One region of the Micromonospora sp. NBC_01796 genome, then DNA from elsewhere that is predicted to be linked to it. Evidence: riboswitches for the same ligand, from Rfam matches in the RefSeq annotation. Region 1 holds a riboswitch; each other region holds the start of a gene.
The links. A riboswitch is a leader RNA that binds a small molecule or an ion and turns the genes downstream of it on or off. The one in region 1 is predicted to bind cyclic di-AMP.

Region 1 (8,738 bases):
GAACGTACCGGGGAAGATCGTGCCGGTTCGGTTCGTGGCGACCGGAGTCGCGGTTTCGGCGCTCGGAGCGGCGGCGGCCGGGGCGGCGGCCACCAGTACGCCGGTCAGCGTCATCGCGGCAAACAGGACGGTGGTACGGGGTCGAACTCGCATCCTCGATCTCCTCCCCCGCCGTTATGGCGGGCATCGGCTGATGTCGGTGTGTGCCGCGTCCGATGTTGCCCGGTCGATCCGCCCGTCGCCACCGCACCGCAGAGCGGCACCGCACGGCAGAGCGGCACCGGGCAGCGGAGGGGCCGGTCCGTCTGCCCGGCTGTGCGGGACGGGACGTCCGGACGTGGCGGGACGGGCGGCCGGTGACGGAGCATTGGGCCGGTGACGGAACATTGGCCGATGACGGGACGCTGGTCGGGGTGAGCTGGCCGCTGCTGCGCCTGGCCGTGGCCGGGCTGCGGGCCCATGCCGTACGGCTGCTGTTGACCGCCTTCGCGGTGGTGGTCGGGGTCAGTTTCCTGGCCGGCACGCTGGTCTACGGCGACACCGCGCGGGCCGCCTTCTACGACGACCTGGCCCGCTCGGCCCGGAACGTGGATGTGGTGGTGGAACCCGCCGAGACGTTGGTGTCGGACGAGACGGTGGCCCGGATCCGGGCGGTCGACGGGGTGGCCGAGGTGGACGGTCGGGTGATCGCCTGGCTGGGCCTGCTCGACCGGGACGGCCGGCTGCTGACCCAGCAGGGCCACGTCGGTTATGGACTCTCCCTGCCGGGTACGGCGTCGCTCGCCCCGTACGACGTGGCGGCGGGGCGGCTGCCCTCGGCGGCCGGTGAGGTCGCGGTGGACAAGACCACGGTGGCCGGCACCGGTTTCACGCTCGGCGCCCCGGTGACCCTGCTCGACCAGGCCGGTACGCCGCACCGGCTGACCCTGGTCGGGGTGCTGGACCTCGGGGTGAACCGCCTCTTCGGCGGCTCCCCGGTGGCGGCCCTGGCCGAACCCGACCTGACCCGGTTGACCGGCACCCAGCGGTACGCCCAGGTGGTGATCCGGGCCGAGCCGGGTGTCGACCCGCAGACGCTGGCCGACCGGGTGGCGCGGGTGACCGACGATCCACGGTTGGCGGTGCTCACCGGCGACCAGCTCCGGCACCAGCTCGCCGAACAGGCCGGCAAGTACGTCGACGGTTTCCTGGCGGTGCTGATCGGGTTCGGGCTGGTCTCGCTGACCGTGTCGGCGTTTGTCATCTACAACACCTTCGCCATCCTGGCCGCCCAGCGGGTACGCGAACTGAGCCTGCTGCGCTGCGTCGGCGCCTCCCGCCGGCAGGTCGGGACCGCGGTCCTGCTGGAGGCGCTGGCGCTGGGTCTGCTGGCGTCGCTGGGCGGGCTGGCGATGAGCCTCCTGGTCGGGTACGGGCTGATCTGGGGGCGGGAGCTGGTCGCCACCGACATCCCGCTGCACGCGCCGGTGGTGCGGTGGCCGACGGTGGCGGTGGCAATCGGCTTCGGCACGTTGGTGGCGGTGCTGGCGGCGCTCGTACCGGCGCTGGGCGCGGGGCGGGTGCCGCCGCTGGCCGCGCTGCACGGGAGCGCCACCGCCGAGTTGCGTGGTTCGACCGGTCGACGCGGACGGGTCCGGGTTCTGGTCGCCGCCGGGCTGGCCGGGGCGGGCCTGCTGGCGATCGTGGTCGGGGTGCCGCTGGCCTTTCCGGGGCTGCCGCTGGTGCTCGGCGGCGGCATGATCGTCTTCCTCGGGGCGGTGGTGGCGGCTCCGCTGCTGGTGCCGCGCGCGGTGGGCGTACTGGGATGGCTGCCGGGGCGGCTGTTCGGACCGGTCGCCCGGCTGGCCGTGGTGAACGCGCGGCGCAACCCGCGCCGGGCCGCCGCGACCACCATGGCGCTGACCGTGGGGGTGGCGCTGATGTCGATGTTCGCGGTGCTGCTGGAGACCGCCCGGGACCAGACCGGTCGGGAGCTGACCGAGAACTTCCCGGTGGACTTCGTGCTCGACCGGGCACGGGTCGACGGCACACCGGGGGTGACCCGCGGTCCGCTGCCGGCGGACCTGGCCGGCGTACTCCGGGCCGATCCGGCGTTCGCGACGGTGGCCGAGGTGCGGTTGGCGCCCGCACCGGCGGACCCGCAGGTACGGGTCTGGTCGGTGCCGCCGGAGCAGTTGCGCGGGCCGATCCGGCCGGAGGTGACCGACGGTGACCTGGCCGACCTGCGGCCCGGCACGGTGGCATTGGACCGCCGGGTGGCCCAGGCCCGCAACATCGGCCTGGGTGACCGGTTCCCGCTCGGCCTTCCCACCACCCCGAACGACACCGGCAGCGCGGACCCGGCGGGCTCGCTGATCGTGGTCGCGCTCTACGACGACGCGCCGACGAGTGGGGCGGCGCTGGTCGAGTGGGGCCAGTTCACCGCCGCGTACGGGGCCGGTGCGGCGAACCAGCTGCTGATCGACCTGGCCCCCGGCGTCGGTACGGCAGCCGGCCGGCAGGCGCTGGACGGGCTGCTGCGGGCGTACCCGGTGGTGCGGTTGAGCAGCGCGGCCGACCAGGCGGACGCGTTGTCGGCCTCGCTGGACGAGTTGCTCGGCATCTTCGCCGCCCTGCTCGGCATGTCGGTGCTGATCGCGCTGTTCGGCATCAGCAACACGCTCTCCCTGTCGGTCTTCGAACGGACCCGGGAGTCGGCGACCCTCCGGGCGCTGGGGCTGTCCCGGCGGCAACTCGGACGCCTGCTGCTCGCCGAGGCGGCGCTGATCGCGCTGGTCGGCGCGCTGGCCGGGATCGCCCTGGGGGTGGGGGTCGGCTGGACCGCGGCACTCGGGCTGATCAGCAGCTACGGGCACGGGCTGCCGGTCGTACCGGTGGGGCAGCTCGCCCTCTGCACGGGCCTGGCCTGCGGCGCGGCGGTGCTGGCCGGCGTGCTGCCGGCCCGCCGGGCGAGCCGGGCACCGATCGTGGCGGCCATGGCGAACGAGGGCTGAGCCGGCCCGGCTTCCCCGGTGCCGGTCCTGGCCAACCCGCTGGCACACATTGCGATATCAGCATATGTTGGGCCATAGCGGGACCGGCGACGGAGGGTGTGTGCGTGGGAGCGGGTCATGACCACGGCGCGCAGTCGATGCGCGCCGCCGAGCGACACCGGGGACGGCTCTGGTCCGCCTTCGGGCTGCTCGTCGTGTTCATGATCGTCGAGGCGATCGCCGCCCTGGCCACCGGCTCGCTGGCCCTGCTCTCCGACGCCGGGCACATGTTCACCGACGTACTCGGGATCGGCATGGCGCTGGCCGCGATGACCGCGACCCGGCGCGCGACCGACGACCCGCAGCGAACCTTCGGCCTCTACCGGCTGGAGGTCCTCGCGGCGCTCGCCAACGCGGTGCTCCTCTTCGGTGTCGCGATCTACGTGCTGGTCGAGGCGGCCCGCCGGTTCGGCCAGGACCACCCCCCGAGCGTGCTGGCCGGGCCGATGCTGGTGGTCGCCATCCTCGGTCTGCTGGCCAACCTGGTGGCCTTCGCGCTGCTGCGCGCCGGGGCACGGGAGAGCATCAACCTGCGCGGGGCCTATCTGGAGGCGCTCGGCGACACGCTCGGCTCGGCCGGGGTCATCGTCGCGGCGCTGGTGATCGCGAACACCGGTTGGTGGTGGGCCGACCCGGTGGTCGCGGTCGCGATCGGCCTGTTCATCCTGCCCCGGACGTGGCGACTGGCCCGAGCCGCGGTCCGGATCCTGGTGCAGGCCGCGCCGGAGCACCTCGACGTACCCACCGTGGCGGCCCGGCTCTGTGCCGTACCGGGTGTCGCCAACGTGCACGACCTGCACGTCTGGACGCTCACCTCGGGCATGGAGGTCGCCTCGGCGCACCTGACCCTGTCGGCCGGCGCCGAGGTGGGCGCGGTGCTGGCCGCCGCCCGCGGTGCGCTGCACGACGACTTCGACATCAACCACGCCACCCTCCAGGTCGAGCCCGGCAGCGCGACCGAGAACTGCGGCCCCGCCGACTGGTGAACCCCGATCGGGTACGCCTCACACCTGTCGTCGGTGGTGCACCGCGGCCCGGCTTTCGGTAGGCGGCCCCTATCGGGTCCACTCCTTACCGGCACCGGGACCCGACCACTCTTCGCTTTCCTCGCCCTTAATTTTTGTCCCCCGACCGGGTGAAATTTTCGGTTTATATCCGGCATATCACTTCGATTCATTTGGCAAGCCCGACGCGCCAACACTGTCCGTACTGGACCCGGCCGGTAGGCTCGGCACCGGTCTCCGCCGGGCGGCGCCCTCCGGCGCCTGCGGTGACCGTCGCCTAATCGCACATGCGAGCCGGGGAACCATCGCGTCATTGGGGTGCATCCGCGTCAGCGGTAGGGATCTTCCGTCCCGAACCCGTCAGCTAACCCGGTCGGCGGCTGACGGAAGGACGTGCACCGAATGCCATTGTTGGCGCCCGTACGACCCCGCTATCCGCGCGCGGTCCGAACCGCGATCGCGATCACCCTCACCCTGCTGGCCAGCGCCTTCACCCCCGCCGCCGCGCTGGCCGCACCCGCACCGTCGCGCACCGCCGTACTCGCCGCCGCACCCGGCGGCACCGACGACGAGGGCGGCAGCGACAGCCTCCGGGAGCAGCTCGACGTCGCGGCCAAGGGCTATCTCGACGCCCAGGCGGCACTGGACAACTCCACCAAGCGACAGCAGCAGCTCGCCGCACACCTGGGGACACTGGAGGCCGAGCTGGTCACCCGTACCCAGACGGTCGGCGAACTGGCCGGCATGGCGTACCGCACCGGCCGGCTGGGACCCCTCACCGCGCTGCTCAACAGCAACTCCCCGGACGGTTTCCTGGACCGCGCCGCATCCCTGGGCACGGTCGCCGCCAACGAGGACCGCCAGCTCCGGAACCTGATCGAGGTACGCGACCAGGAGGCTCGGGCCAAGGCGGCGATCGACAACGAGATCCGGGAACAGCGCAAGCAGCTCGACATCATGGCCAAGCGCAAGCAGCAGGCCGAACGGGCACTGGCCGCCGCCGGCAGCGGCGGGTCCAGCCCCGGGGTCACCGGCACCACCACCGCCGCCACGGCCAAGCCCGCACCCCGCAACTCGGACGGCTCGTGGCCGAAGGAGTCGTGCAGCGTCAACGACCCGACCACCACCGGCTGCATCACCCCGCGCACCCTGAACGCCATGAACCAGGCCAAGGCGGCGGGCTTCACCCGCTTCGTCTCCTGCCACCGCACCGGCGGCTCGGGTGAACACCCGAAGGGCCGGGCCTGCGACTTCGCGGCGGAGAAGGGCGGCTTCGGCGGGGTCGCCACCGGCGGCGACAAGACGTACGGCGACAACCTCGCCGCGTACTTCGTCAAGAACGCCAGCCGCCTCGGTGTGCTCTACGTGATCTGGTTCAAGCAGATCTGGCTACCCGGCAGCGGCTGGAAGGCCTACAACGGCGGCGGCGACCCCTCCAGCAACCACACCAACCACGTCCACCTCTCCGTGAACTAACCCCCGCTCCACCCCTCCCCGCGAAGGCGCGTCGGCGCGAAAGCGCGTCGGCGCGAAAGCGCGTCGGCGCGAAAGCGCGTCGATCTTGCAGTTGTGGCGGTACGCAAACCCGGACCGACAACACAAATTCGGGCGCCACAACTGCAAGATCGACGGTGGGTACGGGGGACGGGGTGGGGATCAGGGGTTGGCGTTCCAGAAGCCGATGATTGTTGCGGTCCACCAGCCGAGTTGGCTGACTGTGGCGGCCAGGGCTCCGGGGAGTAGGTGGGGCCAGGACAGGGGGGCGTCGCCGACGCTGACCAGGCGGTCGCGTACGCGGCCGAGGAACAGCCCGTTGATCCCCACCGCGAGTACGGCGAGCAGCTTGAGCTGCACCAGCCCGGATGAGGTATCGGGGCGCAGAGCGGCACCGCTGGCGACCAGCCCCAGCAGCCCCAGCCAGATCAGCAGGTGCGCCCCGTGCGCCATCCCCAGTACGGTGCCGAGCCGTTCCCGGCGCAACAGCCAGCGCAGGCTGAACCAGTCCACCGTGAGTACGGCTCCGAAGCCGACCACGAGACAGGCCAGGTGGCAGAAGAGCGCGAACGACCGCCAGCCCGGACCCAGGGTGATCTGCGGTGCGACCAGCACCACGAAGAGCCATCCGAGGACAACGGCGACGATCGAGCCGATCCGCGCCCCGCGACCGGCCGGCCGACGGTGACCACCCCGCCAACCCGTGACCGGGCCGGACTCCGATTCGGAGTGCCCGGCACGGGACCGCGATCGGCCACCGGCCGGGGAAGGCGAGCCGTGGGCGGCTGGAGACGGTGAGCGGTGGCCGGCGAGGGGCAGTGAGTCGTCATCGTCGGGCAATGGCGATCGGCGACCTTCGGCGGTAACCGACGGGCGGGGAAGGCCGGCGGGGCCGTAGGCGTTGGCGGGGCCGGAGGCACCGGCGGGGACGGCGGCACCGGAGCCGGCGGCCTGGTTCGACTGTCCGGGGCGGTTCCGGCGGGTGGCCGGGTCGGAGCGGTCGGAGCGGTCGGAGCGGTCGGAGCGGTCGGAGCGGTCGGGCAGGGTGGGGCGGTGTCCGGTGCGCTGCCGGGGAACGGTGTACTCCCGCACCGGGGCCGGCTCGGGTGACTGACGGTCGGCCGCTGCGGCTTCGGTGCTGTGGCGGCCGGGGGTCCGGAGGTCAGACATCCGTACCGGCGGTTCCCGCAACCCGCATCGTGGTTCCTCCGCTCGCCTCGGACCGGGTCGGCTCGGAACCGGATCGGCCGGGGAGGGAACCAACCGCCCCTCCTGATCAGGAGACCCGCCCCGGGCGGCGGCGCAACAGAAAGTTGCGCGGGAAGATCCGTACCGGATGCCGGACGGCACGGTCCGGTCGGGCCGCGCCCACCGCCGACAGTGGCGGTGACCAGGCCGGTCGAGTCGCGCCCACCCGCCCACGGTGGCGGTGACCGGGCCGGTCGGGACCGCGCCCACCACCGACAGTGGGTCAGGTGTGCGTGACGGCGGGGGGCGCGATCGCGCCGAGCAGGAGACGCAGGCCGGGGGTGGGGTCGAAGTCCGGGTCGGGGAAGGCGAGCTGGTGCATGATCACGCCGTCCATGTGGTCCAGCATGAGCCGGCAGTGCCGTTCCGGGTCCGGTGAGCCGACCGCGCGCAGCCAGGGCGCCCCCCACCGGACCAGCTCCGCGTTGCCCTGTCCGAGGTCGGCCTGCAACTGCGGGCGGACCGCGGCGTCCAGGCAGAGGGCGAGGCGGGCGACGGTACGCAGCCGCCCCGCACCGACCGCCGTCCGGACGAAGTCGGCGAGCAACCGGGCCAGCTCGTCGAGGTCGGAGGGGTGGACCGCCCCGGTCATCCCCTGCCAGTCCGCCCGGTCCAGGGCGGCCAGTCGGGCGACCACGCCGGTGAGCAGCGCGTCGCGCGTACGAAAGTGGTTGGACGCGGAACCGGCGGGCAGCCCGGCCTCGGCGTCGACGGCCCGGTGGGTGAGCTGGCGCAGCCCCTGTCCGCCGAGTACCCGGATGGCTGCGTCGGTGAGTTGGTCCTGCCGGGACGACATCCGCTCACCCTAACGGACTACATGCGTAGTCTATTTCACTACAGTCGTAGTGACAGTACACTACAGCCGTAGTACGGTCCGGTCATGACACAGCGAGCGGGCATCATCGGCGGCGGAATCGGCGGACTGGCGACAGCGATCATGCTGCAACGGGCCGGCTGGACGGTACGGGTCTGCGAGAAGGCACCCACCCCCGTCGGCACGGGCACCGCGCTCGGGATGTGGCCGGAATCGCTGCGTGCGCTCGACGTACTCGGGCTCGGCGAGGAGGTACGCCAGCGGGGCGCCCGGCAGCACCACGGCAACTTCCTGCGTCCGGACGGGACCCGGATCGCCCGCCTGGACGTGGGCGCGATGGCCCGACGCAGCGGCGACTCGGTGTACCTGATCTCCCGTCCGGCCCTGCTCGGGCTGCTCGCCGGGGCACTCGCCCCCGGAACGGTCGCCTTCGACAGCCCGGTGACCGACCTGGCCGCGTACCGGACCGGGTTCGACGTGGTGGTGGCGGCCGACGGCGTGTTCAGCCGCACCCGTACCGCGATCTTCGGTCCGGGCAGCGCCGCCCGGTACGTGGGCGCCACCGCCTGGCGGGGCACCGTGGACGGGGCGACCGACTCGGTGAACGAAACCTGGGGTCGCGGGCAGCGCTTCGGCATCACCCCGCGCGAGGACGGCCGGACCAACTGGTACGCGAGCGCCCTGACCCCGCCCGGTGGACGCTCCCCCGAGGGCGAGTTGGCGGCACTGCGGGCCAGGTTCGGTGACTGGCACGCGGGCGTACGGCAGGTGTTGAGCCGGCTCCGACCCGCGGAGATCCTCCGCCACGACCTCTACCATCTCGCCCCGTCGCTACCGACTTACCTCGACGGGAACGTGGTCCTGATCGGCGACGCGGCCCACGCGATGACCCCCGACCTGGGGCGGGGCGCCGGGGAGGCGCTGGTCGACGCGGTGACGCTCGGGCGGTGCCTGATCGGCGGATCCTCGATCGCCGCCGGCCTGGCCGAGTACGAGAACCTGCGCCGCCGGCCGACCCAGCGGTTGGCCCGGCTCTCGCACCGGGTCGGCCGGGTCGCCCAGGCCCGCCGGTTCACCCCGGTACGCGACGCCGCGGTCCGCCTCGCCCTCTCCTTCGGCCCGCCCGCCTGAGTCGCCCCGGTCTTC
Region 2 (8,738 bases), 720 kb from region 1:
GCCGGTGCCGATCGCCAGCACGGCGACGCCGGCAAGCAGCAGACCCGGTACGAGGCTGCCCCCACCTTCGGTGGTGGACTCGTCCCCGGCGAGTTCACCCGGCAGCTCGTCCGAGGGGGACGCCGTCGCCCCGGCGGGTGCGGCGGTCGGGTCCGGCCCGGTCGACGGTTGGGTCGCCGCCGAGGGGCTCACCGGTGCGGTGGCGGGCGGCGGCGCGGTCACGGTGAAGGTGAGTTTGCCGCTGACCGGGTGACCGTCGACCGACACCACCCGGTACGCCACCGTGTAGTCGCCCGCGTCGAGCGGCTGCCGGAGCCGCTGCACCGCGCGGGGTCCGGTCACCTCCGGCTGGCCGGTGCCGACGGCCGCACCGGCCTTGTCGGTCACCGCGACGGTGGTGAACTTGGGGTTGAGGCGTTCGGCGAAGTCGAGCACCACCTCGGCCGGCGCGCTGGCGAGCTGGGCGCCCTTGGCCGGGTTGCTGGCACGCAGCTCGTTGTGCGCCCAGGCGGGCGCCGGCACGGCCGTGAGTACGGCGGCACAGGCGACGGCGATGACGGCAAGCGGGCGGAACACTCGCATCCAGCTCAACTCCCAACGGCGATGGCAGACAGCCCCCACGGGTAGTCGTGCCGGACGGCCGGATGGTTCCCGCCGAGTCACCAGTGGCTGTCCTGGCACAACCGGGCCGAGGTTAGCGGCTCGACCTGAAGAGTCGCATGGTCGATGCCGAAGCTCTCGTGCAGCCGTTCCCGGGCGGCGGTGAGCACCCGGCCGACCTCGGCACCGGGATCGAGGCTGAGGTGGGCCGAGACGACGTCCATGCCGGAGGTCAGCGTCCACACGTGCAGGTCGTGTACGTCGCAGACCCCGGCGACGCCGGCCAGGGTGGTGCGTACCTCGGTCACGTCGACGTGCGGCGGGGCGGCCTGGACCAGGACCCGGATCGCGGCCCGGGCGAGTTGCCAGGTGCGCGGCAGGATGAACAGACCGACCGCCACCGCGACCACCAGGTCGGCGTAGAGCCACCCGGTGAACGTGATGATGACTGCGGCGACGATGACGCCGACCGAGCCGAGCAGGTCGCCGAGCACCTCGAGGTACGCCCCGCGAACGTTCAGGCTCTCCTTGGCTCCGGAGCGCAGCAGCAGGAAGGCGACGATGTTCGCCAGCAGGCCGCCGACGGCGACGACGAGCATCGGTCCGGCGGCGACCTCGGGCGGGTCACCGAACCGGCGTACGGCCTCGACCAGGACCGCGATCGCCACCCCGAAGAGGAGTACGGCGTTGCCGAGGGCGGCGAGGACCTCCAGCCGGTAGAGGCCGAACGTCCGTTGGGTGTCGAGGCGGGCGCGGCTGGCGGCGGTGATCGCGGCCAGGGCCATGCCGATGCCGAGCACGTCGGTGAACATGTGGCCGGCGTCGGAGAGCAGGGCCAGTGAACCGGTCAGCCAGGCGGCGACGGCTTCGACCAGCATGAACACCGTCAGTACGGCAAGCGCGGCCCAGAGTGGGCGGCGGTGCTTCTCGCCTGCCCTGAGCATGTGACCGCCGTGGTCGTGGCCTGCACCCATGGGTCGCCCTCCCTCGTCGCCGCGCCGTCTCCCACAAAGTATGCGTACATCGCTATGTGTGCAAGTCAGAAGTGGGACTCATTGCCAGCTTCGATCGATTCGGGCGGTGACGGGCCGGAAAGCGACAGGAAGGGGCCGGTGGCGGGTCAGCCGGCGAAGAGCAGGAGCAGGCCGGCGATCGTGTAGCCGACCATCAGCACCAGCAGCGGCACCTGCGCGGCGATCGCGGACCGGCCGGGGAACAGCACCAACGCCCGGTCGTGGCTGAGCACGGTGCCGAGCAGGTGCCCGAGCACGATCAGCGTGACCTGCAACATGGCCACCCCGGTCGGGGTGACCAGGGCCGCGCTGACCGACCAGTCCGCCGTACCCAGCCAGTTGGCGTCCCCGGTGGCGAGCGGGTCGGAGAGCAGCGCGACGGTCCGCTGCCCCTCCAGGACCAGCAGCGAGTAGTAGTGCGCGAGCACGTACCCGACCGCGATCGGCACGATGCAGTGGGCGATCTCGGCCGCCACGTCTGCCGGCCGCACGCCCGGTGCCAGCTTCGCCGCGATCAGGCAGGTGAGGCCGTACGCGGCCAGCACCAGGCCGATCAGCACCAGCATCCCGACGGTGTTGGTGAGCACCGCCGGCAGTTGCGTGTTCTGCACGAACCGGAACCACGCGGGGGCGTTGGAGAGGCTGTCGAACAGGGTGGAGCCGAGCAGGACGACCACCACCGCGGTGAGTCCCGGAGCCGGGGCGAGCCCGCTCATCCCCTCCAGCGGGTTGCGCCAGACCAGCACCCCGTCGTCGCGACGGCCGACCACCGCCAGCCGGCCGACCAGGTCGCTGTACACCTCGAAGGCGTCGCCCCGGTCGAAGAACCCGACCCCGAACACGGCCGCCCCCACCAGCATCAGCAGCGCGTACGCGACCAGCCAGGTGCGGATGACCGGGACGGTGGCCCGGTCCGGCGCGACGAGTTCCAGCCAGACGAACGCCAGCAGGCCGAGCGCCGCCGGCCAGTAACCCAGCCGCGACGGTAGCGCCAGCGGCCCCCGACGCGGATCCCGCCGGAGCAGCGCCGCAGCGAGCAGATAGGCCGTACGCAGGGGATTCAGCGCCCGCCACACCGGTCCGAACAGCAGCGAGGCGGGCACCAGCCCGACCCAGAACAGCACGTAGAACAGCCCGGCGGTGGGGTTGCGGTCGACGTCCGGGCCGAAGAAGAGCCCGATCGCGAAGTAGCCCGCGAACACCAGTCCCAGGATCCGCAGGATCCACTGCCAACCGGCCGAGTCGACCAGCCGGGCGGCCCGGTCCGGCAGCGGCCGACCCGCCTCGGCGTCACCCAGCCTCGGCTCCCGCCAGAACGCGCCCAGCACCACGAACGAGATGACCAGGGCCAACGCCGCACCCGTCACCGCGTACGCGAACGGGATGGGCAGGTCCTGCCGCCCGCCGACCCCGTGGGCCAGCAGTTCGGGGACCGTCCTCATCGGACCAGTAGCTGGAACAGCAACACGCCCGACTCGTGCGTCTCGACCTCGAACAGGCCGTCCATGTCCGCCACGAACTCGACCGTGGCCGGCTGGCCCGCGGGCAGTTCCGCGCCGACCTCGTACCCGTGCACGTGCACCCGGTCCGGAACGTCGCTGGTCACGGTGATCCGGACGGACTGGCCCTTCTTCGCGTCCACCCGGCCCGGCTGCGGCTCGGACCGGCCCTCGGTGATGGTGATGGCCACCTCGACCGGCGCGCTGGAGTCAACCGGTTCGTCGGTGGACCCGCATCCGGTGCCCGCGACGGCCAGCAGGACGGCACCGGTCAGTGCGGCCAGTGCACGGCGACGGCCGATAGAGGGCATCATCAACATCTCCCCGGTCAGCCGGTCCCGTGACATCGGGAAGCGACTGTAGCGTCTTGCCGGGCACAGCGGAAGCCACCATGATGGGCCGATGCGATCGACCCGGCTGGTTACCGTCCGCGCGGCATGCCGCCTGTTCGCCGTTGTTCTCGGCGCCACGATCGCCCTCGCGGTGGCCGGATCACCGGCGTCCGCACACGGTCAGCTCGCCGTCTCCAACCCGGTTGCCGGCGCCACGCTGTCCCAACCGATGCAGTCGTTGGAGCTGTACTTCACCGAGGCTCCGGCGGCCAACGCCTACTTCACCGTCACCGCGCCGAGCGGCGTACGGGTCGACGCCGGTTGGCGGCCCGGCCCGGACAAGCGGCTCGACCGCCCGGTGACCGAGCTGAACCTGGTCAACGGCAAGTGGGAGCCGAAGCTCTACCACACCGGATTCTCGGCGTTCGTCCAGGTTTCGCACTGGCCGGAGAAGGGCGAGTACACCGCCAGTTACCTGTCGGTGGCCTCGGACCGCGAGCCCGTACGCGGAACGGTGAAGTTCTCCTACTCCGGGGCGCCGACCCGCGCGCCGCAGGGCTGGAGCGCACCGACGAACGCCGCCGACCCGGCACTGCTCGCCCTGGCCGAGAACCCGGACAGGCCGGCGTCGAGCAATCCCGGTGCCGGCAACACCGTCGCACCCGCGTCGCCGGTGCCGGACAACGCCAGTGGCGCCTCCGACGACGGCAGCCCGATGGTCTGGTTGCTGCCGGTGCTGCTGCTGGTCGGGGTGATTGTCATCGTCGCCCTGGCGATCCGGCCGCGACGTACGGCCAGAATCAACACCGGTCCGGCGAACCGTGGGCGGCCCGTCACCACCGCGGCGGCCAGACGTGCGGCGGCGGCCCGGAAAGCCGCGGCCGGCAACCAGTCGGCGGGAAAGGCGCAGCCGTCGCGCAAACGCGGCAACCGCTGATCGGCGATCGCTGATTCGACAATCGGCGCCATCACCATTACAGCGGGTATCCATGTTGGCCGGAACCGCGAATAATAACCGAAAGTTGTTGTCCCATAACGCTTTTCGTACCGGATGGGCATGCCCATCGGGACGCGTCACACGGTAAGATTCTTCGCGGTCAACGCCAATCGGCGCCAACCGGTGCCGGCGGGACCGTCGCCTAATCGTCCTGGACGAACCGGGGAACCGAGTACGTGGGGTGAATCCGCAACAGCGGTAGGGATCACTTCCATCCCGAACCCGTCAGCTAACCCGGTCGGCGACCAACGGAAGGATCCTGCATGACGGCACCCCTCCGCCGATGGTTCACGCCTGCCCTGACCCTGGTCACCACCGTGCTCATGGTGGCGCCGTTCTCGGTCCCGGTGCAGGCCGCGCCGGCAACGCCGGCCCCGGCGGCCGAGTCCGACAACCAGTTGCTGAGCGAGGTACTGGAGGCGACCGGCCGGCGTTTCGCCGACGCCAAGGCCGCTCTCGACGCCTCGAAGAAGCGTCAGGCCGTCCTGGCCACCGAGCTGGCGAAGGCCGAGACCCAGATCGAGGAGCTGACCCCCCAGGTCACCGAGATCGCCGCCCGTTCCTACCGCACCGGCAAGCTGGGCGCGGTATCGGCGCTGCTCAACAGCGCGTCCCCGGACTCCTTCCTGGATCGGGCCGTCGCGCTCGACGAGATGAACGCGGTCAACGACCAGAAGCTGCACGAGCTCAACACCGCCCAGGAGTTGGTCGAACGCGCCAAGGCCCTGGCCGACGCCGAGGTCAAGGAGCAGGAGAAGCAGCAGGCCGTGATGGCACGGCAGAAGCAGGACGCGGAACGCTCCCTCGCCCTGGTCGGCGGCAAGAAGCTCACCAACGGCTTCGTCAACGCCAGCTCGCCGGTGGCCAAGGCGGCCCCGCGTACGGCCAGTGGCGGTTGGCCGAAGGAGTCGTGCAACAAGGACGACCCGACCACCAGCGGCTGCGTCACCCCGCGCACCCTGCACGCGTACAACGAGGTGAAGAAGGCGGGCTTCAACCGGTTCGTCGGCTGTCACCGCAACGGTGGTCCGTTCGAGCACCCGAAGGGCCGCGCCTGCGACTGGTCACTACTGAACAGCGGGTTCGCCTCCGCGCGTACGCAGGACCAGCGGCTGTACGGCAACAACCTGACCGCGTTCCTGGTCCGCAACGCGGACCGGCTCGGCATCCTCTACGTGATCTGGTACAAGCAGATCTGGTTCCCCGCCACCGGCTGGAGCTCCTACAGCGGCGAAAGCGACCACACCGACCACGTACACATGTCCATGCTCTGACCCGCTCCACGCCGCGTCGATCTAGGGCAAATGGGTGTTTGTTGATCTCTATCCACCCCCATTTGCCCTAGATCGACGCGGCGTGGAGCGGGGAGGGCGAGGGGGGCGGGGGGAGAGGCGGGGGGAGAGCTTGAGGTGGGGTGACGTGTCATCCTGGCGGGTATCATGAGCGGGTGGCGGCGAACGGGGAGCGGTGGCTCAGTGAGCGGGAGCAGCGTGCCTGGCGTTCCTTCATCACCATGCAGATGGAGTTGCAGAGCAAGCTGAACCGGCAACTGCTCGCCGACACCGGCCTCTCCGAGAGCGACTACGCCGTCCTGGTCCACCTCAGCGAGGCCCCCGAGGGGCGGCTGCGGATCTTCCAGCTCCGGGGCCACCTCCAGTGGGAGAAGACCCGCCTCACCCACCACCTGGGGCGGATGGCCCGGCGCGGACTGGTCGACCGGGAGCCCTGCGTGACCGACCCGCGGGGCGCGTTCATCCAGATCACCGAGACCGGCCTGGCGGAGATCACCAGAGCGGCGCCGAAGCACGTGTCGCACGTACGGCGCCTGGTGGTCGACGTACTCACCCCGGAGCAACTCGACACCCTCGGGGAACTCTCCGACGTCATCCGGGCCGCATTCGACGCCGAGCCCTGCGACGCCGACACCGAGGACGACCCGCAGCGGGTGCCCTGCGACGAGTGAGACCGGCCCCGAACCGGGGCCGGCCCCACTGAAAGCTGTGCACCACCGCGTCAGGCGCGGTTGAGGACCCAGGTCAGGCCGCTGGCGTCCTTCGGCGTCAGGGTCAGGGTGTTCCCCCCGCACTGGTAACGGCCCTCGCCCAGCAGCGGCTGGATGTCGACCACGTCGCCGCTGCGGCTGGCGCCGTCACCGACGTACTCCGAGATCCTGACGTTCTCGAAGAGCGTGGCCGGCGTCGGCTCGGTCAACCCCACGGTGACCCGGGTGTCGCCCCACTGCAACGGCGGCACCGGGGCCCAGTCGCCGGTGGTGCCGCCACCGGCGCCGGTGCTGACCGTGCCGCTGGCCTTGCCGGCGTAGCTGAACGTGCCGGCGATCCTGGCGTCGCCGAGTTGGGCCTTGAAGGTCACCGGCTTCATCGAGCCGAAGTCGACCGTGGTCTCGCCGTTCGGCCCGATCTTGACCAGTACCCCGTCCCCGCCACCGATGCTGGCGCTGGCCAGTGCCCCGCCGGTCTGCCCGGCGGCCGAGGCGGTACGCCAGTCCCCGGTCACGCAGGACGCCACCGGGCCACCGGTCGCCGGCGCGGCGGTCGCGCTGCCGGACGGCGCCACGGCGCTCGTGCCGCCGGACGGGCTCGGTGTGGCCAGGCCGACGGCTCCCCCTTCGGTGCAGCCGCTCACGGCCAGGCCCAGTCCGGCCAGGGTCGCCACCGCCGCTATCGCCGAAGTACGCATTCGTCCTCCTCCAGTTCGTCCGGGGCGGCTACCCGTCGCGCCGATCGCGGCGCTTCGTCGGGCCCGCGACACCGATCGCGGCGTCACGGGATCCGCCCACCGCTTCTGCTACCCAGAACCGGACATCGACCAAACCGGAAGCCCTACGCTGCCCTGGGGGCCACCACCTCCCCCGCGCCCGTCCCGTCCCCCGGAAGGCACCCCATGAAGATCATCGCCGCCGATGTGTTCGTCACCTGCCCCGGCCGCAACTACGTCACCCTGAAGATCACCACGGATGACGGCCTGGTCGGGTACGGCGACGCCACCCTCAACGGCCGTGAACTCTCCGTCGCGTCGTACCTGCGCGACCATCTCGTCCCGCTGCTGATCGGGCGGGACGCGGCGCGGATCTCCGACACCTGGCAGTACCTGTACCGGGGCGCGTACTGGCGGCGGGGTCCGGTCACCATGACCGCCATCGGTGCCGTCGACGTGGCCCTCTGGGACATCAAGGGCAAGGCCGCCGGCCTCCCGGTCTACCAACTCCTCGGCGGGGCGGCCCGGGACGGGGTCACCGTCTACGGCCACGCCAGCGGCGCCGGGATCGACGAGGCGGTCGCCGACGTCGCCCGGTTCCTGGCCGACGGCTACCGGGCGGTCCGCGTCCAGTCCGCGATCCCCGGACTGACCTCGACCTACGGGATCCGGGTCGGCGGCGGCCTGACCTACGAACCGGCGGCACACGACCGCCCGGCCGAGGACGTCTGGGACACCGCCGCCTACCTCGACTTCGTCCCGAAGCTCGTCGCCGCCACCCGCGAACAGCTCGGTTACGGCTTCCACCTGCTGCACGACGTGCACCACCGGCTCACCCCGATCGAGGCGGCCCGGCTGGGGAAGTCGCTGGAGCCGTACCGGATGTTCTGGATCGAGGACAGCACCCCGGCCGAGGACCAGTCGGCGTTCCGCCTGATCCGGCAGCACACGGTCACCCCGCTCGCGGTCGGGGAGATCTTCAACACCATCTGGGACTGCAAGGACCTGATCTCCGAACGGCTGATCGACTACATCCGTACCTCGGTGCCGCACACCGGCGGGATCACCCACACCAAGCGGGTCTTCGACTTCGCCGACACCTACGGGGTGAAGTCCGGGTCGCACGGTGCCGGCGACATCTCCCCGATCGGCATCGCCGCCGCGCTCCACCTCGACCTGAGCATCCCGAACTTCGGCATCCAGGAGTACATGGACCACCTCGACCCGGCCGGTGAGGTGTTCCACGTCGGTTACCGGTTCGCCGACGGGATGCTGCACCTGGACGACGAGCCGGGCATCGGGGTCCGGTTCGACGAGGAGGCCGCCGCGCGGTACCCGTACACGCCGAGGTACCTGCCGGTGAACCGGCTCACCGACGGCTCGATGCACGACTGGTGAGCCGCCGCCGGGCCGCGCGGGGTCGGCCTCAGAGCCCCGCCGGGTACGTCTCCAGCTCGCCCGGCTCCGCATTGGCCGGCAACTCGTGTACGGCGGTCGTCTGGTCGCACCAGATGAACGCGTCGTACCTGTCCGCCAACCGGGTCGGTACGTAGTTGCCCCACTCCTCGAACGACGGGTC
Region 3 (8,738 bases), 2.0 Mb from region 1:
ATGGTCCGGCGGGACACCGGCCTGGCGAGCTCAACCGTCACCCGACCACTCTGCCTCACGCCACCGTGACTCGACCTCCCCGGACCCGAAAGTTTTACGCGCCACCCCCGTCCCGGAGTCGATCGCACATTCTGTGCGACCGACATCCACGGAGAGTGCCCATCCTGATCGAGACGGACAGCCCCATGGTCCCGCCATCCGATCAGCTCGCACGTGCGCCGGCCGCACGTCGTCATCGAGAAGGGCGCAATGGACAACCTGGCGCAGGTGTTGAAGGAGAGTTGGACCCTGGTCGAAGAGGACCGGTCCAAGATCGCAGGACATTTCTACGCCCGCCTCTTCCTCTCCAACCCGCAACTGCGCGAGCTGTTCCCCGTACAGATGGACGGCCAGCGGGACCGGCTGTTGGAGGCGATCGTCACCTCGATGCAGACGCTGGACGATCCGGAGCGGTTCGACGACTTCCTGCGCGGGCTCGGTCGCGATCACCGGAAGTACCACGTCAGCCCCGAGCACTACGCGCTCGTCGGCGAGGCGTTGCTGGTGGCGTTGCGGACCGCCGGGGGCGAGCAGTGGACCATCGAGTACGACCAGGCGTGGCGCGACGCGTACGCGGTGATCGCGGAGAAGATGATCGCGGGGGCCGCCGACGACACCAATCCACCGTTCTGGCATGCCGAGGTGCTGACCCATGAGCGACGGGGCCGGGACGTGGCGGTCTTCACCTGCCGCCCGCTCCAGTTCCCCCTGCCCTACCGTGCCGGCCAGTACGTCAGCATCGAAGTGCCCCGCTACCAGCCAAGACTGTGGCGTACGTACTCGGTCGCCAACGCGCCGACCGAGGACAACGTGATGGAGTTCCACGTCCGGGCGGTCGGCGCCGGTTGGGTCTCCAGCAGCCTGGTCCGCAAGATCAAGCCGGGGGATCTGCTGCGGTTGGCGGCCCCGATGGGGTCGATGGTCCTCGACCGGAAGTCGAACCGGGACATCCTGTGCGTCGCCGGCGGTGTCGGCCTCGCCCCGATCAAGGCACTGGTCGAGGAGTTGACCCTCTACAACCGCACCCGGTGGGTGCACGTCTTCTTCGGCGGCCACAGCCAGGACGAGTTGTACGGCCTCACCGAACTCTACGAACTGGCCGCCCGGCATCCCTGGTTGTCGGTCCTGCCCTCGTGCAGCGTCGATGACGGTTTCACCGGCGAGCGGGGCGACCTGGCCGAGGTCCTGGCCCGGTACGGCCCGTGGACCACCCACGACTGCTTCGTTTCCGGCTCGGCCCCCATGGTCCGTTCCATCCTGCGCCTGCTGGCCCAGCACGACGTACCCCCGGCCAACATCCGTTACGACACCTTCGGCGACGTCTAACCCCGCACCACCCCACCACCCCTCACCCAGCCCCCTCCCCCCAAGCCGGGTATCGGGCCCTGCCGGCAGGGCCCGATACCCGGCCCCCCTTCACCCACGCCCGCCCCCAGCGGGCCCTGATACGGAGAAAGAGTGGCTATCCCCCCGGATATAGCCACTCTTTCTCTACATCTGCCCAACGCAGGGCGGGTGGGTCAGTAGCGCCAGGGGCTGCCGGTTTCGCGGTATTCCTCTACCGGGACCAGGGGGATGTTGGGGTCCATGCGGTCGATGTAGAGCTTGCCTTCGAGGTGGTCGATCTCGTGGGCGACGAGTCGCGCCATGGCGAACTCGAAGGACGTGATCGCCCGCCCCCCGTCCCATCTGGCGTGTTCGACGTCGAGTCGGAGTGGGCGGGCCACCAGGCCACGCTGGTCGAAGAAGGAGAGGCAGCCCTCGTACTGCTCGTCGGTGTCCCGGGCGGTGTCGACAACCCGCGGGTTGAGCAGGACGACGGGTTCGGCGTCCCGGTCGGGTGGGCGTACGACGGCGGCGGCCCAGGGGATGCCGAGCTGCGGTGCGGCGAGCCCGACCCCCTTGCTGAACGGGTGCAGTTCGTCCAGCCGGTGCAGTGCCGCCCGTAGTTGGAAGACGACGTCCCGGGCGGTGGCCTCGTCCCGGGGCAGTTCGAACAGTCGGGCCGGTTGGCGCAGGAGGGCCGCCCCGCGCTGGACGATGCCGGCGGCCCGCATCCGGTCGCTGGCCCGTGGCTCGGGCTCGGCCTCGGCGGTGGGCTGGGCCCGGTAACGCCATTCGAGGCGGTAGCGGGCGTTGAGCGGTGGTTCCTCGGTCGACCAGTCGAAGACCGCCCGGCCGTCGACGTCGTGCCGGAGCAGGGGCGTACGCAACGGCCCCTCTTCGGCCGAGAGGGTGGTCTCCACCCCCCACACCTGGGGGTCGAGGTCCAGCGGGAGGTTGAGCCGGACGGAGAGGTGCCGGGTGGGCAGGCGTACGGCCCGCTGGAACCACGGACCCCACTTCTCCTCACCGACGGTGTATGCGTACTCGATGGTGACCCGCTCGCCGGGGTAGAGCGGGAAGCGCCCGTTGGCGTTCTCGAAGAGCAGCCAGACCTCTTTGAAGGCGTCCCGGTCGTGCTTCTTGCGCCAGTCCATCGGCTCGGGGCTGGCTTCGTCGCCGCAGAACGCCTGGAGGTCGAGTTCGGCGAAGGTGAGCGGGTGCTCGCGGTGGTGCCGGTTGGAGCGCCCGGGGTCGCTGGGGTACCGGTCGACGGCGACCCGGACCAGGTAGCGGGTGACGGGTTCGGTGCCGGCGTTGTAGAGCGCCCGCCGGATGACGCACCGGTACGCCTTGTCCTGGTGGGTGAGGGTGGCGGACTCCTGCTCGACGATGAGCCCGGTGCCCGGGGGCAGCCACTGTTCGGGTACGGGCGGGTCCCGGTGCGCGGTCATGTTCGACCGGGCGTGCCGGAGTTCGTCGTACTCCTGGAAGCGTTGCCAGATCGCGCCGGACGCGGCGAGTACGGCCTCGGCCCGGCGGGCGAAATCCTCGGTGGGCCGGTGGCGGCGGCCCTCTACGTGACTGACATATGAGGGGTCGAACCCCATGCGGGCGGCGAGCTGCTTCTTGGTCATGCCCCGCTCGACCCGCCGTCTGGAGAGTTCGGCCGCGAACGAGTCGGCAGCTCGCTCAATGGGCGAGGTGGTCATCGGGTTCCTAAGGGGCCGGGAATCCCAGTCTGGTGGGCGACCTACCCACTGGGGCAGAACTGCCGCGTTAACGACATTTGGCTTGACAATTCTTCCATCATCATCGATCCTATCGCGGCTCGATGCCCTGCTCAGGGCCATGGTCGAGCCCTCCGATCGGTCACTCCCGGTTACCTGTCACCCGTTCGGGTATCCGCCCGCCAGGCGTACCGGTGGATCTCGGTAGCCGATGGTGACGAACGCCTCCGCACCCTCCAAGATGTGGTTAGGCTTCCCTTAGTGCTAACGTGGCGACCGGTACGGTGACCGAAGGGCGGGTGCGGTGACAGCGGTGACACCATGGCGAACGCGGCCCCTGCGCCACGCTGACCTGGGCATCCTCCCGACACGGCGGCACCGCGCCGCCGACCCGCTGGACACTTCCGAGCAGCAGACGGGTGACCCACGGTGACGGCCGTCATCGATGGGCGCGCGTACGCGACCGCACCGCTCGCACCGGTCAACGCGACCCTGCGTCAGATGTTCGGGACCGACGACCTGCCCGGGCTCGTACCCGGACTGTTCGTCGACGACGAGCGGGGCTGGCTGCCCGCCACCGACCTGATCAACGGCAGTCACCTGCCCGACCTGCTGGCCGCCGCGCAGCGCTCCTGGCAGTCCACCCCGCACGCCGCCGCCGCGCTGTTCTGGAAGTCCTACACCTACTGGTTGGCGCTGCCCACCGTGGTCGGCTGGGCAGCCGCCCGCCGGGTCCCCCTGCTCCGGGCGTCGGACGTACTGGTGCGGGTCGAAACCGACCGGGCGACGCTGACCCTCGGGCTGCGCCGCTCGACCACGGTCGCGGTGCTCGCCTCCGACCCGCTGGCGCTCAGCGGGCTGCCCGAGGTGCGGGTGCTCACCGACGAGACCCAACTCCTCCGCGAGCTGCGTGCCTCGTTGCTCGACGAGCACCTGACCCCGCTGCTCGACGCGATCCACACCCAGGTCCGGGTCGGCGCCCGTACGCTGCTCGGCTCGGTCGCCTCCGGGGTCGCGTACGGCATCCTGCGGGCCGCGGCCGGCCTGCCCGGCGCGTCCGAGGAGAACGTCGCGACGCTGCTTCGCGCGCTCGACCTCGAAGACCTGATCGAGCTGGTGCCCGGTCCGGACGGTGAGCCGACCGTGCAGCGCAAGACGTGCTGCCTCGCCTTCACCCTGCCGCAGCCGCGGATCTGCAAGGGCTGCTGCATCCGCTCGAACTGAGCCCGGGCAGGACGCCCCGCCGGTTCACCCGTCCGGCAGGGGACGGACGTCCCAGACCCGGACCCCCGCCGATGGGCTTCGGCACGACGCCGGTCAGCGCGGTCATCCCGGCGCGCAGTGCGTCGGCCCGAGCACCTCCGCGCGGCTGGAACCAGAGCCCGGAGGTGATCCAGACCGCCAGTCCGAAGTAGCTCAGCACCGCGCGATGTCCGGCAGCGGACCGCGCCGGTGACGGCGCGGGGTCACGGGCATCGCCGCGCTCTGTGCCCGAACGCCCGGAAGGCGGACGGGGACGGATCAACCGAACAATCCGTTCGTGCCACGCCGATGCCTCAATTTCCCTACGGTCGTCGTAGATGGTTCACTCTGTCGGTCCAGGGTGCAGGTCGAGTTTCAGATCGCGAGGAATCGACGCATGGCAGAAATCACTGGGGATCAGCGAGTTCAGTCCGAGGTACTCGAGGGTCTCGCGACCGCCGTGAACCACCGCCGATGGTTTGTTGAGCTGGCGCTGCCCTACCTGGGGGACAACCCGATCGAGATCGGCAGTGGCCTCGGTGACTACGTGCTCGAGTGGGCGCCGCACTTCCCCAGGTTCACGGCCACCGAGGCCGATCCCGACCGGTTGGTGGCACTGAAGGAGCGCCTCGCCGGCGAGTCCAACGTCGAGGTACGGCAGATGCTGCTGCCGCAGCCGGAGCAGGAACGCGGCGACTACAGCGCGGCGGTCTCGTACAACGTGCTCGAACACATCGAGGACCACGTCGGAGCGCTGCGGAGCATGCGGGAACTGGTGCGTCCCGGCGGTGCGATCGTACTGATCGTGCCGGCGTTCGAGTTCGCCATGGGTCCGGCGGACATCGCCACCGGACACGTACGGCGCTACACCAAGAAGACGATGCGGGCCGCGCTCACCGACGCGGGGCTGACCGTGGAGCGGTTGCACTACGCGAACGCCCTCGGCCTCATCGGCTACTACATGGCGACGAACGTGTTCCGGCTGATGCCCAAGGAAGGCCCGATGGTGAAGGTCTACGACAGCCTGGTGCTGCCGGTGACCAAGGCGGCGGAGCAGCTCGTGCGGCCGCCGTTCGGACAGTCCGTCTTCGCCGTCGCCCGGGTACCCGGCGCGTCGGAGGCCTGACCGGAGAGCGACGACCGACACCGTTCAACCCGTCCCCGGTGTCGGCCGTCCACTTACTCCGGCAAGCTCAGCCCTTGACCTGGTACGTGGGCCGGATTACCGCCCGTGCCAGGGTGTGGAAGGTCAGGTTGAAGCCGACGTACGCCGGGCTCGCGTCCGGCGTGAGGTCGAGCTGCTCCACATCGAGGGCGTGTACGGCGAAGAGGTACCGGTGGACGTGGTCGCCGGCCGGCGGGGCAGCGCCGCCGTACTCCTGGGTGCCGTAGTCGTTGCGGACGGCGAACGCACCACCCTCGACGGACCCGGCCTTGCCCGCGCCCCGGGGTAGCTGGGTGACCGACACCGGGATGTTGACCAGGACCCAGTGCCAGAAACCGCTGGTGGTAGGCGCGTCCGGGTCGTAGCAGGTGACCGCGAAGCTGCGCGTCCCGTCCGGGAAACCGGACCAGGCGAGCTGCGGCGACAGGTCGCCACCGCCCACGCTGGAGTGTACGAACTCGGTGCCCAGCGGCTCCCCGTCGCGCACGTCGTCGCTGGTCAGCGTGAACGCCGGCACCGGCGGCAACAGGTCGTACGGGTCCGGCCCGATCGCTCGCTCAAGGTTCATCAGGATGTCCTTCCAAAGAGGGAGACTCAGTGTCTTTGTACCCTGTCCGGCCCGCCTCAGTGCTGCCGGTGGGGGAAACAGTGGGCAACCGGTCTCCCGACGTCCACGACAACGCGGCCGGGCCCCATTCTCGAAATACCGATCCGACCGCTCGTACGGATGGCCCGCCGCTGTTTCAGCCGAGAATCAGCACCGGTTCGGAAACCCTCTACCTCGTACGCGGACGCGCCTTTCATCCGGGCTTTTCCCGGCCGGTTCGGCGGCGCTTTCGTGGTCCGGTCGTGGGCGCTCTCCCGGTCTGGTCGTCGGCGCTTTCCCCGTCGGGTCGTCGGCGCGACCCCCGACCGGCGGAGCGTGAGCGACGACTCGCTGGCCGCCGCACCGGTCGACCGAGGCGGGGGGACCCCGGGTCCGTGGCCGCCGACGAGGGGACCAGCCCACCTCGGCCCAACGGACATTTCTCTGATCCGGACTCCGTGCCGGCAATGTCACCCCGTCGACAAATCCGACGTCGTCAACGTGCGGGACACAAGCGGGTACGTCGGTCGCAGTCAAACTGGTCACTGCGGCTACAACCACTCTCCGTGATCACGAGTCGAGGGTCGCACCACCCGCAAGAAGCGGCATGGGTCACGGTTTAAGCAGGCCAAGAGGGGTTGGCAGGAGCAGAAGCGGCCCAGTAACGTCAGCCCGTCTGGTCCGGCCCTTAGTCACCGCGGGTGACACCGGAACAGGCCCGCTGAGTCGTAACTGTTACGAGCCGGGGACCCAAAGTAGTTCTGGGGTGAATCCGCGAACCATTGGTTCGCGGTAGGGCGTGCTTCCCGCCCGAATCCGTCAGCTAACCCGGTAGGCGGTATCGGAAGGAGAACATGCTCGTGCAGCGCCGTACCTGCCGTGGCCCAACCCTCGATCCCCCCGGCCCGTTCCGCCACCTGCCCCGGCTCGCCCGCATCGCGGTCCAGCCCGCGAAGGTAGCGCACTAGGCCCACTCCGACGACCGGCGACGCACACGCGTACGCGGTCGGTGGCACGAGGACGCGCGTGACCGGTAGGTGATCCGAAATCGCCCGGCAATTCCCGTGGCGAGTTCATCCGGTAACGCATTTCACCGCATCGCGGTGACGGTTCCGCACGCCCCGATCCGGACCCGACGGCTGGCGGTGAATCCGCCCCGCCGATAGCGCGTACCCCGGTCACGTACCCGGCCCCGGCAGAGACATCTCGCCATCCCGATTCATGTGCCCCCGATCGCAGATCGGCACATCTGCGGAGGATCTATATGAAGCATCGTCAGCAACTCCGACGCGTCGTGACCGCCAGCCCGTACCGGGCCGGCGCCGTCTCCGCCGCCGTTCTCGCCGTGGGTCTCACCACCGGCATCCTGCTCACCCAGGGCAACGGGTCCACCCCGCCGGCCAACGCCTCGACCATCGCGGTCGCGGAGAAGATGGGCGGCCAGGCCGGCGCCGAGGTCGCGCCCAGCCTGGTAACCCCGAGCCCGGCCACCCCGTCCCCGAGCGCCTCGACCTCGGCACCGGTTCCGGCGGCCCCGTCGTCGGCCCCGCCCACCGCCGCGAAGGCCGTGGCGACACCGACCAAGGCGGTCAAGAAGGCTCCCCCCGCGTCGAAGGTGCTCGACTACGACTACGAGGCGCAGATCAACGGCTGGTACTGCGGGCCGGCGGCCACCCGGATCGCCCTCACCGCCCGCGACCGTCAGCCGAGCCAGGACGACGTCGCCGCGGCCCTGGGCACCACGTTCAACGGGACCAACTCCGCCGACGACGTCACCCGTGGGCTGAACAGCCTGGCCAAGACCAACTTCTACACGAGCACGTTCATCCAGGGGTCCCCGTCCCCGGCCCAGATGGACCAGCTCCAGGCGGACGTCGTACACGCCGTCAGCAGCGGGTACGCGGTCGTCGCGAACATCGCCGGTTCGGCGACCGACACCGACGGCGGCTGGCACTCGTACGACGGTGGTCACTACCTCACCGTCGTCGGTTACCGCGACAGCGGACGGACCGTGCAGATCGCGGACCCGGCGTTCGTCAACGGGGTCAGCTCCTACTGGATGACCACGATCGACCTGGCCAACTGGATGGCCACCCGAGGCTACTCAGCCTGACCCGCCCTCCCCCCGGTCCCGGGTGCCGACCCAACCGGTCGGCACCCGAGGCTGTCCGTACCAGTGGGACGGTGGCCGCGTTGCCACAACCATCCACGTACGCGTGCGTTGACCCTGTCGTGACCATGGACCTCGCCAATCGGGCGGACACCGGCGACCGCAGGGTCCCGGCGGCCGGCGGTGCTCCCAGTCGCTACTCCGAGCCGGTCGCCACCGCGCGCCGGTACCCCGAACGAAAGGCACAGGTGGTGGCCATGGCCGGTCAGGTGTTCGCCCGATGAGCCGCGTCGACGAGCCGCTGACCCGCGCGGGAATCTGGGAGGCGGCGGCGATGACCATCGCCCAGCACGAGGACCGGGGTACGTCCTACGCTCCCGGCACCTGCGCCTGTTGCACCCCGGACGGCTGCGCGCAGTTGAGCTGGGCGATGGAGGTACGCGCCGGACGTGATCCGGAGTACCCGATCGGCAGCCCGGCCCCGCCAACCCTGAAGTCGATCAGCTGACGCCCCAGCCCGAAACTGCCCGATCATCGTGGCAG
Region 4 (5,006 bases), 1.7 Mb from region 1:
ACAGCGAGGAGTATCCGACCAGCGGCCTTGATTCGCGAACGAACCTTCCCTAATGTGGGGCTCCGACCGCTGTGGGACGTCGGCGCCCATTTCCCCCCTCGGGTGGCACCCAGCGGTCGGTAACGAAGGAGTCGGTGCCGGTGGCACGCGTGCCCTCCCATCGCCATTCGACCAATCATGAGCATCCGGGTGGTGGCACACGCCGCCGCACGTACCGCCTGTTGGCGCTCTCTGCCGTGGTGCTCGCCGGACTGCTGCCCGCCACGCAGGCGCAGGCCGCTCCGACGGTCGACGAAATCGAATCGCAGATCGACACCCAGTGGGTGCAGCTCGAACCGACCATCGAGCAGTACAACAAGGTGCACGGCCAGCTTCTGGCGAACCAGAAGAAGTCGGCCGACCTGCAGAAGAAGATTCAGCCGCTGGCGCTACAGGCCAACATGGCGCTCGATCGGGTCGGTGACCTGGCCTCGCGTTACTACAAGACCGGCCCGTCGTCGGACCTGAACGCGCTGATCACCACCGGTACGCCGACCCAGCTCGCGGACCAGCTCACCATCCTGGACCACCTGGCCCGCCAGCAGCAGGAGCAGATCGCCGACGTCACCGCCGCCCGGGACAAGTACGACGGCGAGAAGCGCAAGCTGGACGAGCTGATCGCCCAGCAGAAGAAGCAGGACACCGAGCTCGCCGGCAAGCGCAAGCAGATCAACGGTGAGATCGAGCGGCTGGAGAAGCTGCGTCTGACCGCGTACGGGTCGAGCAGTGCCGGTGGCGCGTTGCGCAAGGGCCCCTGCCCGGCGACGTACCCCGGTGGTGCCGCCGGCACCGCGGTCAAGACCGCCTGCGCGCAGATCGGCAAGCCGTACGTCTGGGGTTCGACCGGCCCCAACTCGTTCGACTGTTCGGGCCTGACCCAGTACGCCTGGGGCAAGGCCGGGGTGAAGCTCACGCACTTCACCGGTGCACAGTGGAACGAGGGAAAGGCGGTGAGCCGGGCCGACGCCCGAGCCGGCGATCTGGTCTTCTTCTACGGTGATCTGCACCACGTCGGTATGTATGTCGGTAACGGGCTGATGGTGCACTCGCCACGGTCCGGTAAGCCGGTGCAGATGCAGAGCATTGACGTCATGCCGGTTGCCGGGTTCCGCCGTCCGGGCTGACCTGGTGTAATTGCCCAGATTTGCAATGAAGAACCCCTTGCCAGCGGCACCCGCCGTTAGCAAGGGGTTCTCTTTATGTCGACCACAACACACCGTACGTGGTTGTCTGATATACGGAAAGATTTCACTCCTGCCACGGGTTGCACTTCAATAACAGGCTTCCTACTGTGGGAGATCGTCGGGGCGGCACCAGTCCACCCAGCCCGGGTGGCACCGGCTCGACACCGCCGAATCGTTTTCCGAAACGAGCCGGGGACCCAGCACCTCGGGGTGAATCCGCGAATTCTCGTGGTAGGGCGCCACTTCCCGCCCGAACCCGTCAGCTAACCCGGTACGCGGTAACGGAAGAAGGAGCGCCCAACCCCGGTGGCTAGCCATGCCCCGCGGTCGCTGTCCGTTGCGTCGACTCCGGTCGACCCGATGACCGTGCGATCGCGTACCCGTTGGCCTGTCCGTACCAGCCTGCTCGCCGCGATCGCCGGCGTAGCCGTTCTCCTGCTCGGTACCACCCCGGCCCACGCCGAGCCCTCGGTCGCCGAGATCGAGAAGCAGATCGACGTGGCCTGGAACCAGCTCGAACCGATCATCGAGAAGCACAACGCCACCCGCCAGGACCTGGCCGTCAAGCAGAAGCAGGCCGACGCGCTGGCCAAGAAGATCCAGCCGTTGCAGCTCCAGGTCGACATGGCCATGGGCAAGGTCAGCGACATGGCCGTGCGGGCGTACAAGGGCGACAACGCCTCGGCGATCAACGCGATCCTGACCACGGACTCGCCGACGATGCTCGCCGACCAGCTCACCATCCTCGACCAGTTCGCCCGCCGGCAGCAGCACGACGTGCAGGCCGTGGTCGACCTCAAGGAGAAGTACGCGGCCCAGAAGGCGCCGCTGGACACCCTGGTCGCCCAGCTCACCCGCACCGAGGCCGACCTGGCCGCGAAGAAGAAGCAGATCGACGCCGAGATCGACCGGCTGCAGAAACTGCGGATCAAGGTGTACGGCAACGGTGGCGGCGGCCCGCTCGCCCCGGCCCCGTGCCCGTCCGAGTACCCGGGCGGCGGCGCCGGCATCGCCGTCAAGTACGCCTGCCAGCAGATCGGCAAGCTCTACGTCTGGGGCGCCGCCGGGCCGAACAACTTCGACTGCTCCGGGCTGATGCTCGCCGCCTGGGCCAAGGCCGGGGTGACGCTGCCGCACAACGCCGCCGCGCAGCGCCGGGTCACGGCGTACGTCAAGCGCGCCGACCTGCGCCCCGGAGATCTCGTCTTCTACTACGCCGACCTGCACCACGTCGGCATGTACGTGGGCAACGGGTGGGTGGTGCACGCCTCCCAGGCCGGTGAACCGATCAAGATGAAACGCGTCGACGAGGGCACGATCCACAGCTTCGGCCGCCCCGGCTGACCACCGGTCGACCCGTCTCGAAACGATCAGGGCTGGCATCCCGTACGCGGGTGCCAGCCCTGACTGTCGTCGCTACCCGCTCAGCGGGTCGGCCAGGTGCGCCAGTGCTGCCAGGAGCGGCTCGGGGTGGGGCCGCGCTGGCCCTGGTAACGCGAGCCGTACACGGCTGAGCCGTACGGGTGCTCGGCCGGGGACGAGAGCCGGAAGATGCAGAGCTGGCCGATCTTCATGCCGGGCCAGAGGGTGATCGGCAGGTTGGCCACGTTGGAGAGTTCCAGCGTGACGTGGCCGGAGAAGCCGGGGTCGATGAAACCGGCGGTGGAGTGGGTGAGCAGTCCCAGCCGACCCAGGCTCGACTTGCCCTCCAGTCGGCCGGCGAGCTGGTCGCCGAGCGAGATGACCTCGAGCGTCGAGGCGAGCACGAACTCGCCGGGATGCAGCACGAACGGCTCGCCGTCCGGCACGTCCACCACCGAGGTCAGGTCGTCCTGCTGACTCGCCGGGTCGATGTGGGTGTAGAGATGGTTGTTGAAGACCCGGAAGAGCCGGTCCAGCCGTACGTCGATGCTCGACGGTTGCACGAGTGCGGGCTCGAACGGGTCGAGCCCGAGAGTGCCCGCCTTGATCTCGATGACCAGGTCGCGGTCGGAGAGCAGCATCCCGACACCTTAGCGAGCCGTCGGGCCCGGTCACGGCGTACCCGTACCCGGAGTGGCGCCCGGCTCACGCGTGTCGCACTACCGCTCTCGAACATGTGTTCGATAGACTCTCCGCATGGCATCCTGGTCCGAATTCGCCGCCGACGCCCCGCGTCTCGCCGAGGCGATCCGCATCCTCCTGCAGCAGTACGGGCCGGGTCTCGGCTACCTGGCGACCGTGCGTGCCGACGGTGGCCCGCGCGTACATCCGGTGTCGCCGGTGATCAACGACGAAGGGCTGTTCTGCTTCGTCGTCGACTCACCCAAGCGGCGCGACCTCGAACGCGACGGCCGCTACGCGTTGCACTCGTTCCCGCCGGAGGAGAGCGACGACGAGGCGTACGTCGCCGGGCGGGCCCAGGCGGTCACCGACCCGGCGAAGATCGCCCGGCTGGCCGACACGGTGCGGGCCGAGCCGCGGGTCGACTGGCGGCTGTTCGAGTTCACCGTCGAGGCAGCCATGCTGGCCCGACACGGGCGGGCCGACGCGATCCCACTCGCCTACGGCGGGCCGGGCGGCGAGCGGCCGGGCGTCCAGGTGTGGCTCGACCCCACCGCCACCCGACCGCAGGTGACCCGCCGGGGTCGCCGTACCCGCCGGCACCCCAATCCGTCCGACTTACGCGGGGCGTCGACAGCCAACGCCGTCGACCAGCGTTTCGTCCGGGAGCCCCGGGTGGCGGCGGCAGCCCCCGACCCCGCCGTCTGGGCCTCCTGAAGAGTGTCCAGGCGCCCCTGAGTGGGCACTGTAAGTCCACAGGACGCGACGAGGGCCGGCTCCTCGGGAATGGGCCGGCCCTCGTCGTTCGACTTCATCACAACAGAGCGCGATAGGCCTGCCACGCCTTCACCATGCGGTTCACCTGTCCGAGGCTGAACCTGTCCATGCAGGAGTCGTTCGTGTAGTCCATGAAGTTGTGGATCGGGTCCAACCCCGGCTTGCTGACGCACGAGTCCCGGCCCGTCGGGCAGCCGAACGCCGGCTCCGCCTCGGCCGGGGTGTCCGCCACCGCGTCACCCTCACCCGTGCACCCGTCCTGGAACGTGTGGAAGAGATCCAGCCAGTGCCCGACCTCGTGCGTACCCGTGTCTCCCTCGTTGTACGGCTTCGCCGTACCGCCCGGCAGTGACTCCGAGAGCACCACCACCCCGTCGTACGAGGTCAGCTTCTTCTGCGGGAACGTCGCCCAGCCGAGCAGGTCGTCGCTGAGCGCGCCGAGATACAGGTTGAGAGTCTCCGGCCCACCGACCCGCAGTGCCTTTTTCATCTGCGTCTCGGTGAGGCTGTCCGCCACGATCGGATACCAGGCCGGGTTGACCACCCGGTTGAGCTTCTTCAGCTTGAACCTGAACGGCGTCACCGCGCTGCCACTCCCACCGGTGAACGCCTCGTTCAGCACCTTGAGCTGGGCGTCGATCAGCGCACGCGGGATGTTGCCGCCGGCCCGCGTACGGTCCCGGCTGATCACGTGCACCACCACCGGAATAGTGATCTTCGTCGGGGTGGTGCTGAACGGGGCGACCCCGACCCGCTCCGCGTACGCGGTGTCCAGATCGCGGTTACGTTGCGCCGCCTCGGTGCCGCTCAACTGGTTGGGGTCGTGCCCGCCCGGCGCACCGGGTTTCGCCTTGGCGAGCGGGTGGGTGTCCGCCGGTTCCACGCAGGGCGCGGCTGGTGCTCCGGCCGCGCCGGCGACCGCCGGCCGCGCGACCACCCCCGTCGATCCGAGCAGCAGTACGA

Region 2: it holds a riboswitch for cyclic di-AMP, as region 1 does, so the genes downstream of both, OIE47_RS18940 (coiled-coil domain-containing protein) here and OIE47_RS22370 (coiled-coil domain-containing protein) in region 1, are expected to answer to the same signal.
Region 3: it holds a riboswitch for cyclic di-AMP, as region 1 does, so the genes downstream of both, OIE47_RS12965 (C39 family peptidase) here and OIE47_RS22370 (coiled-coil domain-containing protein) in region 1, are expected to answer to the same signal.
Region 4: it holds a riboswitch for cyclic di-AMP, as region 1 does, so the genes downstream of both, OIE47_RS14225 (C40 family peptidase) here and OIE47_RS22370 (coiled-coil domain-containing protein) in region 1, are expected to answer to the same signal.

The regions. Positions count from the first base shown of each region.
Region 1 is NZ_CP109078.1:4,825,746-4,834,483, reverse strand. Features, by position in the region: gene OIE47_RS22385 (superoxide dismutase) at 1-153, opposite strand, end outside; gene OIE47_RS22380 (ABC transporter permease) at 357-2,993, shown strand; gene OIE47_RS22375 (cation diffusion facilitator family transporter) at 3,098-4,018, shown strand; cyclic di-AMP (ydaO/yuaA leader) riboswitch at 4,301-4,431, shown strand; gene OIE47_RS22370 (coiled-coil domain-containing protein) at 4,448-5,512, shown strand; gene OIE47_RS22365 (hypothetical protein) at 5,693-6,700, opposite strand; gene OIE47_RS22360 (hypothetical protein) at 6,807-6,944, opposite strand; gene OIE47_RS22355 (TetR/AcrR family transcriptional regulator) at 7,002-7,574, opposite strand; gene OIE47_RS22350 (FAD-dependent monooxygenase) at 7,659-8,723, shown strand.
Region 2 is NZ_CP109078.1:4,103,558-4,112,295, reverse strand. Features, by position in the region: gene OIE47_RS18965 (copper resistance CopC family protein) at 1-582, opposite strand, end outside; gene OIE47_RS18960 (cation diffusion facilitator family transporter) at 660-1,574, opposite strand; gene OIE47_RS18955 (hypothetical protein) at 1,721-3,055, opposite strand; gene OIE47_RS18950 (hypothetical protein) at 3,052-3,459, opposite strand; gene OIE47_RS18945 (copper resistance CopC family protein) at 3,515-4,381, shown strand; cyclic di-AMP (ydaO/yuaA leader) riboswitch at 4,571-4,701, shown strand; gene OIE47_RS18940 (coiled-coil domain-containing protein) at 4,705-5,715, shown strand; gene OIE47_RS18935 (MarR family winged helix-turn-helix transcriptional regulator) at 5,889-6,404, shown strand; gene OIE47_RS18930 (hypothetical protein) at 6,455-7,141, opposite strand; gene manD (D-mannonate dehydratase ManD) at 7,346-8,557, shown strand; gene OIE47_RS18920 (erythromycin esterase family protein) at 8,586-8,738, opposite strand, start outside.
Region 3 is NZ_CP109078.1:2,812,253-2,820,990, forward strand. Features, by position in the region: gene OIE47_RS12935 (CPBP family intramembrane glutamic endopeptidase) at 1-41, opposite strand, end outside; gene OIE47_RS12940 (globin domain-containing protein) at 250-1,365, shown strand; gene OIE47_RS12945 (peptide deformylase) at 1,560-3,074, opposite strand; gene OIE47_RS12950 (hypothetical protein) at 3,534-4,316, shown strand; gene OIE47_RS12955 (class I SAM-dependent methyltransferase) at 4,732-5,460, shown strand; gene OIE47_RS12960 (YbhB/YbcL family Raf kinase inhibitor-like protein) at 5,528-6,067, opposite strand; cyclic di-AMP (ydaO/yuaA leader) riboswitch at 6,795-6,938, shown strand; gene OIE47_RS12965 (C39 family peptidase) at 7,350-8,198, shown strand; gene OIE47_RS12970 (hypothetical protein) at 8,324-8,479, shown strand; gene OIE47_RS12975 (hypothetical protein) at 8,476-8,703, shown strand.
Region 4 is NZ_CP109078.1:3,082,532-3,087,537, forward strand. Features, by position in the region: gene OIE47_RS14220 (NlpC/P60 family protein) at 135-1,163, shown strand; cyclic di-AMP (ydaO/yuaA leader) riboswitch at 1,379-1,516, shown strand; gene OIE47_RS14225 (C40 family peptidase) at 1,584-2,567, shown strand; gene dcd (dCTP deaminase) at 2,648-3,226, opposite strand; gene OIE47_RS38005 (pyridoxamine 5'-phosphate oxidase family protein) at 3,342-3,983, shown strand; gene OIE47_RS14240 (zinc metalloprotease) at 4,081-5,006, opposite strand, start outside.